One region of the Exiguobacterium sp. s138 genome, then DNA from elsewhere that is predicted to be linked to it. Evidence: riboswitches for the same ligand, from Rfam matches in the RefSeq annotation. Region 1 holds a riboswitch; each other region holds the start of a gene.
The links. A riboswitch is a leader RNA that binds a small molecule or an ion and turns the genes downstream of it on or off. The one in region 1 is predicted to bind thiamine pyrophosphate.
Positions count from the first base shown of each region.

Region 1 (4,199 bases):
GGCGAATCCACAAAACTCGAACGTCTGCTGACGTTAATTGAAGAAAAATTAGCCGCCGGACACCGGATCCTGATTTTTTCCCAGTATACGAAGATGCTGGCCCGGATTCGGGAACGACTGGCAGCACGACAACGTGCCCACTTTCTGCTGACGGGTGAGACACCGGTTGAGGACCGGGTCGCACTGTGTGAAAGGTTTAATGCCGGTGAAGTTGATCTCTTCCTGATTTCCTTGAAGGCCGGCGGGACCGGTCTGAATCTGGCGACGGCAGATACCGTCATTTTGTACGACAGTTGGTGGAATCCGGCCGTCGAGCAACAAGCGGCTGACCGGGCTCATCGATTGGGACAGCAGTCACCGGTCGAAGTGATCAAGCTGTTGATGACCGGAACGATCGAGGAAAAGATGGCGGAATTACAAGATCGCAAAGCGACGATGATTGATGCCGTCTTATCGGATCAGAAGCCGGATATTTTAACGATTCGTGAACTCGTCCGTCTGCTCGATTCCCCCGCTTTTATCGATTCAGCAGGTGAGTAACCACACAAATCAAAGAAAATCTTAAAAAAATGAAGGACCTTCAATCCGTTGTCTATCAACAGGTTTGAAGGTCTTTCGACAATCAAATTCAGAAAAAAAGGTTTTAACTTTTGAAAGATAGGGGTATATCTACATTAGCACCGTACAACACGGTCGCTTTTCAATTATTGTTTCTCAATATCAGCGTAATGACCTGGGAGAGAAATGCTACTTACTCACTTCGTTTTTCATTTCTGAATGAAATCCAGTTGAACTAGCATTTAGCGCATGAATTTCTGTTGGAACCTATTGTTCCACTCCTACATTCATTACCTTTTGAGGGCTATACCAAATTCAAGGGGGAAATGAACATGTCAGTAACATTAAAAGTAGAAGAACGCGAAGTACGCCCGCGCTCACTTAGAAAGCAATTACGTCATGAAGGAAAAGCTCTTGGTGTCGTGTATGGCTACAAAGTGGAAAGCACACCGATTTCATTCGACGAAAAAGAATTGGTCAAAGTTGTCCGTGATCACGGCGAAAACGTCTTGGTTGCTCTTCAAATCGGCGGTAAAAAGGTCAACACATTGATCAACAAACTCGATATGGACATCTTTACACCAACAATCAAACACGTTGAATTCATCGCTGTTAAAATGGATGAAGAAACAGAAGTCGAAACGGATATCGTCCTGGTCGGCGAAGCAGCTGGCGCGAAACTTGGCGGATTCCTTTCACAAACACTCTTTAAAGTAACAGTTGCCGCAACACCAGATAAATTACCGGAACGCATCGAAGTGGATGTAACGGAACTTGCAATCGGAGATTCGATTACAGTCGCTGATCTTCCGGAAGAAAAAGATTTCCGTGTCGTCACAGAAGGTGACATCCAAGTTGCAGCGGTCGTTGAATCGACACTTGAAGCTGAACTTGAAGAAATCGAAGAAGCAGAAGCTGAGGCACAAGCAGCTGATGCGGATACAGCGACAGACGATTCAGAACAAACTTCTGAAGAGCAAGCTGAAGAAAACAAAGAAGATAAAGAGTAATCTTTTCTCCCCTCCCCTCGTGGGAGGTTTTTTTATGCATATTGACAAGTCGCGGCGACAGCCGTACAGTGAAGAAGGTACACATCATTGACACATCCACTAGGGGAGCCCGCTCGGCTGAGACGATTTACTTCGGACCCTTTGAACCTGATCTAGTTCATACTAGCGTAGGAAAGTGGAGCGGAATCCTCGTGCTCTTTTTCTGCATCTTGCAGGTTACACGACCGCTCTCTTTTCATAGAGGGCGGTCTTTTTTTGTGGTTTCTTTGTGGGTGTGCATTCAAAGGAGAAGTGATTATGAACAGTTGGAAAATGAAAGAAATCATCGTCATGATGATGCTCGCCGTAGCTTGTGGTGTCCTCTACTTAGGATGGTCGACGTTATGGTTGCCGATCTCGGCCATCTTTGGACCGGTCGGAGCAAACTGGATGTTCGGCATCTGGGTCATCGCCAGTCCCCTTGTCGCCTACATCATTCAAAAACCAGGCGCGGCATTGATTGCAGAAGTCGTCGCTGCTGCCGTCGAGTTGTTTACAGGGAGTCACTTCGGTTTATCGGCTTTATTGATTGGACTTGCGCAAGGCATTGGCGCTGAGGTTGCTTTTCTGTTAGTCGGCTACCGGAACTTCAACACCTTCACCTTGATGCTGTCGGGCATGTTTGCGGCTGTCGGAAGTATGGTCTATAGTCTGGTCGTCAATGGGTTCGCCTACTATACGACGACGACACTGCTATTGACGTTTTCCCTGCAACTGGTCAGTGGGGCATTACTTGGCGGATTGCTCGCGAAAATCATCGTCGACTCACTCGTCAAGACGGGAACGCTGAACGGTTACGCCGTCGGACGACAACAGAAACGGCGGGCTGCCTGATGTGGTGCCGGAATCTGACCGTCCGCTATCCGGATCAAGACCGAGATGTTTTAAACGACTTGACCGTGTCGCTCCGGCAAGGAGAGACGACCTTATTGATTGGTCCGAGCGGCAGCGGCAAAACGACCTTCTTGCATACGCTTGCCGGTCTGATGCCGGAAACGATTGAGGCGGAAGTCACCGGTGAATGGCGCGCAGACGGAACCGTCGGCATGCTGTTTCAACAGCCGGACGATCAGTTTTGCATGCAGACGGTCGGGGCGGAAATCGCCTTCAGTCTGGAAAACCGGAGTATTCCCCGCGATGAAATGGAAGAACGAATCAGAACGGTGTTGAAACGGGTTGGACTCGACCTCGCCTTGACGACGCAAATTGCCGGACTGTCCGGCGGGATGAAACAACGGCTTGCTTTGGCCTGTGTGTTGGCACTCGAACCGGACATCCTGTTACTCGATGAACCGACGGCGCAACTCGATCCGCACGGCCGCCGATTGATGATGGAGCTGATTGAAGAATTGCATCACAATCCGAACGTGACACTGGTGTTGATCGAACATCAACTGGAAGAATGTGTGACGTTTGCTGACCGTGTGTTGGTCTTTCGGGAAGGACAGCTGAGGCTTGACGGTTCCCCGCTTGAAGTCTTCGAAGAGAAACGGGAGGAACTGATCCGGCACGGTATCATGTCGCCATTGCTCTATCCTTATACACTCGAGACGATTCCGCTGACGGTCGCAACAGCGCGGTTTCTGAATAACCCGCCCGTCGCAAGACGTCCGGTGGCAAACGAAACGACGTTTGATTTGACCGATGTGACGATCACGCATGGCAAACGGGTGATTCTCGACCGGATTTCGCTGACCGCGTCCGCCGGAGAATGGATCATGCTCGTCGGACGCAACGCTGCCGGTAAAAGCACCCTGCTTGAGACGCTGGCAAAACTGTTGCCGGCGCAAAGCGGGACGATCAAGCTGTTTCAGACACCTTTGAAAAAATGGCGGGACCGGACGTTTTACCGGCAAGTTGGTTTCGTCTTTCAGCAACCGGAGTTTCAATTTCTGAAACAGACGGTCGCCGATGAACTGGCCATCAGCTCTCCGTCAACGGCACGAAGTCAAGTAGCTGACGCCCTGCAACACTACCGTTTGGAGGATGTCGCCGCTCAGTCCCCGCTTGCACTCAGTCTCGGGCAAAAAAGACGCTTAAGTGTCGCGACGATGTTGCTGGAACGAAAAGCTGTCCTGTTACTCGATGAACCGACCTTCGGACAAGATGCTGAGACGACCGCTCAGATTCTCGATGTGTTACACCAAGCCCGGGAAGCGGGAACTACGCTGATCATGGTGACGCACGACATGGAGCTGGTCTACCGTTACGCCGACCGCGTTGTCGTCATCGGCGAGAAGCACATTCAATTTGACGGGGCACCGGATGAATTGTTCCGGAACGAATCATTGCTTGAGCATAACCAGTTGATCCGCCCGGTATCGGTACGCTATCAGCAACTCGAGGAGGTGAAACACCGTGCAGGAAAACAATTCGCTGCTCGCACGCCTTAATCCCGCCGTGAAGCTCGGAACACTGGTGTATGTCATGCTGTTGCTGATTACGACGTCACGTCTGCCGGTGACAGTCGCCTTGCTTCTGTTTGCAGCCGTCGGTGTAGCCTGTTCCGGATGGAAGCTGTCCACGCTGGTCTTCCGTCTTGTGCCGTATACGGTATTATTTTTGCTGACGTTTTGGATGATGGCGGCGTTC
Region 1 is NZ_JACSMW010000002.1:499,802-504,000, forward strand. Features, by position in the region: gene KNP91_RS06410 (DEAD/DEAH box helicase) at 1-540, shown strand, start outside; gene KNP91_RS06415 (50S ribosomal protein L25/general stress protein Ctc) at 891-1,568, shown strand; TPP riboswitch at 1,660-1,759, shown strand; gene KNP91_RS06420 (ECF transporter S component) at 1,866-2,441, shown strand; gene KNP91_RS06425 (ABC transporter ATP-binding protein) at 2,441-4,000, shown strand; gene KNP91_RS06430 (energy-coupling factor transporter transmembrane component T family protein) at 3,966-4,199, shown strand, end outside.

Region 2 (4,199 bases), on a different contig from region 1:
CGATCAACGGCGTCCGGAACGAGGAACCGATTTGAAACGGATGGTTCCTGTTCTGTTGGCAAGTGTCCTCCTCGCCGGTTGTGCTGACGAGCCGGCACAACCGGTCGAACCGCAACCGAAGCCGGCGAAGAAAACAAAGCCGCCGCAGCCGGATCGACCTTCTGCTGCTGAGCGGGCAGAGAAACAACTTAAAGAAACCGTCTCGAACATGTCGACGGCGGAAAAAGTCGATCAGTTGCTGTATATCGGTGTGACGGGAACAGCTTTGACACAAGCCGACCGAACGCTGTTGCAGGATCATGCACTCGGTGGTGTGCTGTTACTCGGCGGCAACATCACGTCGACCGATCAACTGAAAACCTTTACGGCAGCGATTGCTGAAGCCCAACCGGCTGATGCAAAAGCGTTTCTCGGCTTTGACGAAGAGGGCGGACGCGTCAGTCGGGTCCCGGACGCACAGCTCAAATTATCACCGAGTCTGTCGTTCGGTCAAAAAAATGATCCGGCATTGATGAAGGAAGTCGGACAGACACTTGGTTCGATTTCCCGTTTTTACGGCTTTAATATGGACTTCGCTCCCGTCCTTGACGTCAACAGCAATCCGGCGAATCCGATCATCGGTGACCGATCGCTCAGTGCGGATCCGCAACAGGTCGCCCGGCTTGGTGTCCCGTTGATGCAGGGCATGAAAGAAGAAGACGTCGTGCCGGTCGTCAAACATTTTCCGGGACACGGCGACACGACCGTCGATTCCCATGTCGGTCTGCCGCGGGTCGATGCGACGAAAGCGGAACTCGAGCAGACGGAGCTGGTCCCGTTCAAACGGGCGATTCAGGAAGGGGCCGAGATGGTCATGGTCGCGCATATCCTGTTTCCGGCACTCGACAAAACCCGTCCGTCTTCGTTGTCGAAACCCGTCATGACCGGGGTGTTACGGGATGAGCTGAAGTTTGACGGTGTCATCATCACGGACGATTTGGTCATGGGAGCCATCACAGAACGGTACGGACTTGCCCAGGCGGCAAGTCTTGCCCTCGAAAATGGTGCGGATATGGCGATGTTCTCATCGCCCGGCGCATACGCGTCCGTTCACAAGGAAATCATGACACGGATCAAACAAGGTAAATTGTCGAGAGCAGACCTTGATCAGAAAGTCATGCGGGTATTACGCTTAAAACAAACGTATGACTTGTCGGAAACGAAACGCGTCGACGCGTATGAACAGCTAATCGAGCAGGTCAAAGCGGTCGAATCGGACATGCGACACTAATCAAGGGTAGAACAAATCGGACTACCCGTGGTAAACTACAGGCGTACCACACAAATCAATATCTACACTAGGGGAGTCTCGCAGCAGACTGAGACGGAAGTATCCGGACCCTTTGAACCTGATCTAGTTCGTACTAGCGGAGGGAAGTGGATTCCGATCATTCATAGAGGATGCGACGGCTGTCGCCCTTTTTTGTAGGACCACTCCATCAGTTCATGGGGTGGTCCTTTTTCGTGTGGAAAGGGGGAAATGATGAGCCAGTTACATCTGATGACAACCGGCAAGCAGCGTCCGGACATACTCGAACAGCTGTTACCGGAACTCGCACTATCCGTCGACCGGATTCATTTGCGGGAGCCGTTATGGTCAGCGAAGGAACTGGTCGTGTGCATCGAAACACTCGTGCGACGAGGCGTAAAGACAGAGCAATTAATTGTCCATGACCGGCTGGACGTGGCAGTCGTCACCGGCACCGGAGTTCAGCTGACAACACGCAGCATTCCGGTCGACCTCGTCCGGCACCGTTTTCCGGAATTGGTGATCGGTCAATCGGTTCACTCGTTAACGGAAGCGATAGCGGCGGAACAAGCCGGTGCTGATTACGTCCTGTACGGCCATATTTTTGAGACAGGATCAAAACCGGGTGTACCGCCCCGGGGACTCGACGCCTTGAAACAAGTTGTCGACTGGACATCGATTCCTGTCATTGCAATTGGTGGCATTACACCGGACAATCTGCCGGATATCCTGGCGACCGGCTGCGCAGGCGGGGCCGTCTTGTCGGGCATTCTCGGTCAGGCGTCTCCGGTCGAAGCAGCCAACCGGTTCCAGGCGGTGATGCAACGATGACACGCCCGGATGTTTTAATCATCGGAGCCGGTATCATTGGTTTAACGCTCGGCTATGAGCTCCTGCAGCGCGGGAAAACCGTTCATTTGCTTGAACAGTCAACTGTCGGTCAGGGAGCGACGCAAGCAGCAGCGGGAATGCTCGCGACAGATGAAGAATTGCTGGCACCGTTACATGAACTGGCCCGGCTGAGCCGGAAGCTGTATCCGGAATTCGTGCAACAATTGTTTGACGAGACCGGTCTCGGAAGCGGGTATCTGGAACAACCGTTTCATATGCAACAGGCACATCACTGGCGGACGTTTGATTCGGTCGGACAGGTTGATCCGCGGTTGTTTGCACAAGCATTACGCAGTGCGATCGAACGACGGGGCGGGGGAATCGAAGAGGCAACGGTCGTAGCACGTCTCGTACGGGACGGACAAACGGTGACCGGCGCCGAGACTAACCGGGGGCTGCGGGTGGGCAGACAAATTATTGTCGCCGGTGGTCGCGGATCGGAAGAATTGTTACAGACGGTCGGAGTGACGATTAACACACTTCCGGTCAAGGGCGAGTGTCTGTCTGTCCGGCTGACGACCGGACAACTCAATCGGACGCTGTTTGGTGATGCGGTCTATTTAGTCCCGAAAGCAGACGGACGGATCATCATCGGGGCGACGGAACGGGTTAGTGATGAATCAACGACCGTCAGTCTGAACAGTATTCGTTTGTTATTGAATGCAGCGATTAAGCTCTATCCGCCACTTGCAGAGGCCGTGTTCGTGGAGGCTTGGTCCGGTGTTCGACCGCAAACCGGGGACGGTCTGCCGTATCTCGGATCGGTGGATGGTATCGACGGATTGTTCGTCGCGACCGGGCACCACCGGCATGGCATCTTACTGGCACCGGCGACGGCCAATGTGTTAGCCGATTGTCTCATGGGGCAAATGCCAAGAGTGGCACTGGATGGTTTTAACAGACGACGACAGGAGGAAAGCAGATGACTATCCGATTGAATGGAAAAAACTATGCTTTGACAGAGGAAATCAAGACGTTACACGACTTGTTAGAAAAACTGGAGATTCAGGGACAGGTCGTCATCATCGAACAAAATCATCAAATCATCGACCGGTCGAGCTATCCGGATACGGACGTTACGTCCGGAGATGTCATTGAAATCGTTCATTTTGTAGGAGGCGGATAACATGTTAGAAATTGGCGGAAAAAAATTTGCATCACGATTGTTACTCGGGACAGGAAAATATCCGGATAATGAGAAGCAACAACAAGCGGTCGAAGCATCGGAAACAAATATTTTAACGTTTTCCGTCCGGCGACTCGATGTTTTTGCGAAGGAACAGACGAATCCACTCGCGGCACTCGACTTAAGCCGCTATGATCTGTTACCGAACACTGCGGGTGCGAAGACGGCGGAGGAAGCGGTCCGGCTTGCCCGGCTTGCCCGGGCCTCAGGGATGTGCGATATGGTCAAGGTCGAGGTAATCGGTTGTGACAAGACACTGCTGCCGGATCCGATTGAAACATTACGAGCAGCAGAGGAATTAATCAAGGATGGCTTCATCGTCTTGCCGTATACGTCAGATGATCTGTTGCTCGCCCGTCGGCTCGAAGAACTCGGCTGTCATGCGATTATGCCGGCCGCGTCACCCATCGGTTCCGGACAAGGCATCTTAAATCCGCTCGCGCTCAGCTTCATCATCGAACAAATGTCAGTGCCGGTCATCGTCGACGCCGGCATCGGTTCACCGGCTGACGCGGCGTACGCGATGGAGCTCGGAGCTGATGGTGTCCTGTTGAATTCAGCCGTCGCGCATGCGAAAGACCCGGTCAAGATGGCACGTGCAATGAAGCTTGCGGTTGAAGCGGGACGACTCGGTTTTGAAGCAGGACGGATTGAGAAAAAACGGTATGCGACGGCGAGCAGTCCGACGACCGGGATCAGCCGCCCATGATGGACCGGTATAGCCGACAAATCCGCTTTCGTCCAATCGGACAGGAAGGGCAGGATCAACTGGGACAGCGGCACGTCGTCATCATCGGTCTCGGTGCACTCGGGACAGCGAGTGCGGAACAGCTT
Region 2 is NZ_JACSMW010000001.1:533,321-537,519, forward strand. Features, by position in the region: gene KNP91_RS02700 (OsmC family protein) at 1-35, shown strand, start outside; gene nagZ (beta-N-acetylhexosaminidase) at 41-1,270, shown strand; TPP riboswitch at 1,330-1,432, shown strand; gene KNP91_RS02710 (thiamine phosphate synthase) at 1,523-2,119, shown strand; gene KNP91_RS02715 (NAD(P)/FAD-dependent oxidoreductase) at 2,116-3,105, shown strand; gene thiS (sulfur carrier protein ThiS) at 3,102-3,305, shown strand; gene KNP91_RS02725 (thiazole synthase) at 3,307-4,074, shown strand; gene KNP91_RS02730 (ThiF family adenylyltransferase) at 4,071-4,199, shown strand, end outside.
Region 2: linked by a shared signal. The riboswitch ahead of KNP91_RS02710 (thiamine phosphate synthase) and the one ahead of KNP91_RS06420 (ECF transporter S component) in region 1 are both predicted to bind thiamine pyrophosphate.

Region 3 (4,199 bases), 370 kb from region 1:
GCATCAGCCCTGTCGTCGGCGATGAGGTCGTGTTACACATCGAAAGTGAGACCGGATATATCCTGGAAGTAAAGGACCGTCAAAATTTCCTGGTCCGCCCGCCGGTTGCCAATATCGATCAAGCATTGTTGGTCGTATCGGCAGCAGAACCTGATTTTTCTGCCCATCTGCTGGACCGGTTTTTAGTGTTGATTGAAGCAAAGGAAATTCAACCGATCATCATCTTGACGAAGATGGACTTGTTACAAGGTGAAGCCGAACAAGGGGTATTGGAAGCAATTGCCGCTTACCGGACCATTGGATATCACGTCATCGAAACGTCAAGTGAGACATTGGCCGGAGTCGAATCCGTCCGTCCGTTGTTAAAAGATAAAACGAGTGTCCTGGCCGGACAATCCGGTGTAGGGAAAAGTTCGTTGTTGAATGCCTTGGAACCTTCGTTGGCACTGGAAACGAGTCATATTTCGAAGGCGCTTGGTCGTGGACGCCATACGACACGTCATGTGACATTGATCCCGCTTGGCGAAGGACTGATTGCAGATACCCCGGGATTCTCGAATCTTGATTTTCCGCATGAAATGGAACTCGAGGAGTTACGGTGGTGTTTCCCTGAATTTGTTGCTTTACAGGACGAATGTAAGTACCGTGGCTGTCTGCATTTGAATGAGCCTGGTTGTGCCGTTAAACAAGCCGTCGAGGCCCAGGAAATCATGGCTTCCCGGTATACGAATTATGGTATGTTTGTAGAGGAAATCAAGAATCGGACACGGAGGTATTAACATGATTAAAATCGCACCATCAATCTTATCAGCAGATTTTGCAAATTTAGAGCGGGATGTCAAAGCCGTAGAAGCAGCAGGTGCCGATTATATCCATTTCGATGTCATGGACGGTCAATTTGTTCCGAACATCTCATTCGGACTTCCTGTCTTAAGCAGTTTACGTCAAAAAACAGATATGGTTCTCGACGTCCATCTCATGATTGATCGTCCGGAAAACTTTGTCGAAGCCTTCGTTGCAGCAGGGGCTGATATCGTGACGTTCCACGTCGAGGCGACGAATCACGTCCACCGTGTCCTGCAACAGATCAAAGCAGCCGGTGCGAAAGCGGGTGTCGTGCTCAATCCGCATACGCCGCTGTCGACGATCGAACACGTGCTCGAGGATGTGGACATGGTCTTATTGATGACAGTCAATCCGGGATTCGGCGGACAAGCGTTCATTCCGGGTGTCATGAAGAAATTAAATCAACTGGCTGCAATGAAAGCGGAACACGATCTATCGTTTGAGATTGAAATCGATGGCGGAGTCAATGCGGAAACAGCGAAATTATGTATTGAGAATGGGGCAAACGTACTTGTTGCAGGTTCCGCCATCTACAATGCACCGGATTATTCAGAAGCAATCACTAGTATTCGGAATGCCGCTCACGTATAATAAGAGCAGAATCAAAATTGAATGAAGACCGCAAGGGGTGTCGCGTCAAGCGGCTGAGAGAAGTGATTGGACTTTAACCCTTCGAACCTGTTCCGTTCAGACGGACGTAGGGATGTGGCGCACGCAGGCAGTACGGCGTTCGTCGTACTGCCTTTTTGCCGTCCTGCGATTTTATTTTTAGGAGGAAAAAAGGATGAAACGGCTACAAATGTTAATGGAAATTGCAATCTTTGCAAGTCTTGGTGTGGTGTTCGATTTATTAATCCCGTTTAAAATGCCGCAAGGGGGTTCGGTCAGTTTGGCGATGCTGCCAATCTTCGTCATGGCCTTTCGTCATGGTGTCATCGGTGGGGTCGTGACGGGAGCGCTCGTCGGAACGATTCAACTGATGTTCGCTCCGCAAATTCTGACAGTCGTTCAGCCGTTACTCGATTATACGATTGCGTTTGGAGTCGTCGGACTGAGCGGACTATTCGCACGGCAAGTCAAAAAAGCAGCAGCAACCGGGAAGAATGGCCGTTTGATGGCAATTGTACTAGGCGCGACATTGCTTGGTGCAGGTTTACGTTATGTCTGTCACGTCATCAGCGGAATCGTCTTCTTCGCTGAATATGCGGAAGGTCCGGTCGTTCCGTACTCGTTGATCTATAACGCGACGTATATGGTTCCATCGTACCTATTATGTGGTATTGTCGCAGGACTTCTGTTTACGACAGCGCCCCGACTTCTTCGTTACTCGGCACGAGGTGTCTGATGCGGGTCGTGATTGTAGCGGCCGGTCCGACAGAAGACATCCCGTCCCTGAAACCGTTTCTGGATGAGAAGACGGTTGTCATCGCCGTTGACGGAGGTGTCACCGAATTGGCACAGCAAGGTCTCGCTTTTGACTTGGCGATTGGTGACTTTGATTCGCTCGGATACAAACCGGAAGGAGCGATCATCCACCCGGCTGAAAAGGATGAGACCGACTTGGAACTGGCTTTACGCCATGTCAGTCAACAGTATGAAGCAACAGAAGTGTTCATATTCGGTGCGACCGGAGGACGACTTGATATGACGCTTCAAAACGTCTATTTGCTAAAACAATTTCCGGCAGTTCGCTTGATGACGAAGCGGGAAGAGGTTCGTTTCTTACAGCCGGGGACGTATGAGATCGAGGCAGATGGATTTCACTATCTCTCTTTCATCCCGCTCGTTCCGACACGTCTGACCCTCCGCGGGGTCAAGTATCCGTTGACGAATCATGACGTGCCGGTCGGCGGATCATTGACCGTCAGCAATGAATGGACACAGCACGGAGTGGCGAACGTGACGGTGCATACCGGTGAAGTCATCGCATTACGGAGTTTGTCAGATCAGTAAAAACGCGTGCTCGTTAGGCTTACCTAACGAGCACGCGTTTTTTTATGACTCTGTAGGTGGAGGCAGTTCAAGATTCTAATGTGGAACTGGCTGCCTGACGCTCGGTTTGAGCTGCAATATGTTTTCCTTTAACAAACAGATGGTAACAACCCCATGTCAAGAGGAAGAACGGAACACCGATATACAGTGCAATCCGTTGATCTGCCTGAAACGCCAAGCTGATCAATACGAGCATGTTTAACGAGAACGAGATGATCGGCAAGACCGGGAAGAACGGTGTCTTGAATTTCAATTCACTGACTGAATGCCCGTCTTTGATGAATTGACGGCGAAACGCAATTTGTGAAGCGGAAATTGAAATCCAACCGACTTGTGCCCCGAGTCCTGCTAGTGACAACAACCAGATGAAGACGGTATCTTCCGCGAAAAAGGCGGTCAGAAGCGATAACATCGCAAACAGCATCGTAAAGCATAACGCCCGCATCGGTACACCACGAGAGTTGACGATGGCAAGTTTTTTCGAGATCATACCTTCTTGAGACATCGACCATAACATCCGGGTAGCAGCGTATAATCCTGAGTTCCCGACCGACAGTAAGGCAGTCAGAACGACGATGTTCATCAAATCGGCCGCGTATGGAATCCCAATCGCATCAAAGACCATGATGAACGGACTGCTGATACCGCCAGCTGTTTCATAAGGAATTAAGGCGCCGACGATTGTAATCGAAAGAACAAAAAAGATGAACGTCCGCCAAACCGTATTGCGGATCGCTTTCGGAATCGATTTTTCGGGATCGTTCGACTCTCCGGCTGCAACCCCGATCAATTCCGTCCCCTGGAACGCGAAGTTGACGGCGATCATCGTCGTCAAGACTCCGAGCGCACCGTTCGGGAACAATCCGTTTGAAGTAAAGTTGGCGAATAAACTTTCCGGGCGTTCTGCAGTCATGTCGATCCAGCCAAACCAAGCTGCTCCCCCGAGCGCAATGAAAAATAGAATGGCCAGGACTTTCAGGCTCGAGAACCAGAATTCAGCCTCCCCAAAGGCTTTGGCAGATACGGCGTTAAGTCCGAATAAAATGACGGTGAAGATGGCACACCAGATGACGATAGGGGTGTTCGGAAACCACCGATCCATCAGACTTCCGGCTGCCGTAATTTCAAGTGCCACCGTCACGGCCCATCCGAGCCAGTAAATCCAGCCGACGGCAAATCCGATACCCGGTCCGATGAAACGTGTCGTATACGTTTGAAATGATCCGGAAACCGGCATATGGACAGCCATCTCTCCTAAACATAACATTGTCAGATACATAATGGTCCCACCCACGATGTAACTGAGGACCGCCCCGAGTGGTCCTGCTTGCGAAATCGTTAATCCGGAACCGAGAAACAGT
Region 3 is NZ_JACSMW010000002.1:132,057-136,255, forward strand. Features, by position in the region: gene rsgA (ribosome small subunit-dependent GTPase A) at 1-779, shown strand, start outside; gene rpe (ribulose-phosphate 3-epimerase) at 781-1,437, shown strand; TPP riboswitch at 1,461-1,567, shown strand; gene thiT (energy-coupled thiamine transporter ThiT) at 1,631-2,191, shown strand; gene KNP91_RS04470 (thiamine diphosphokinase) at 2,191-2,799, shown strand; gene KNP91_RS04475 (amino acid permease) at 2,867-4,199, opposite strand, start outside.
Region 3: linked by a shared signal. The riboswitch ahead of thiT (energy-coupled thiamine transporter ThiT) and the one ahead of KNP91_RS06420 (ECF transporter S component) in region 1 are both predicted to bind thiamine pyrophosphate.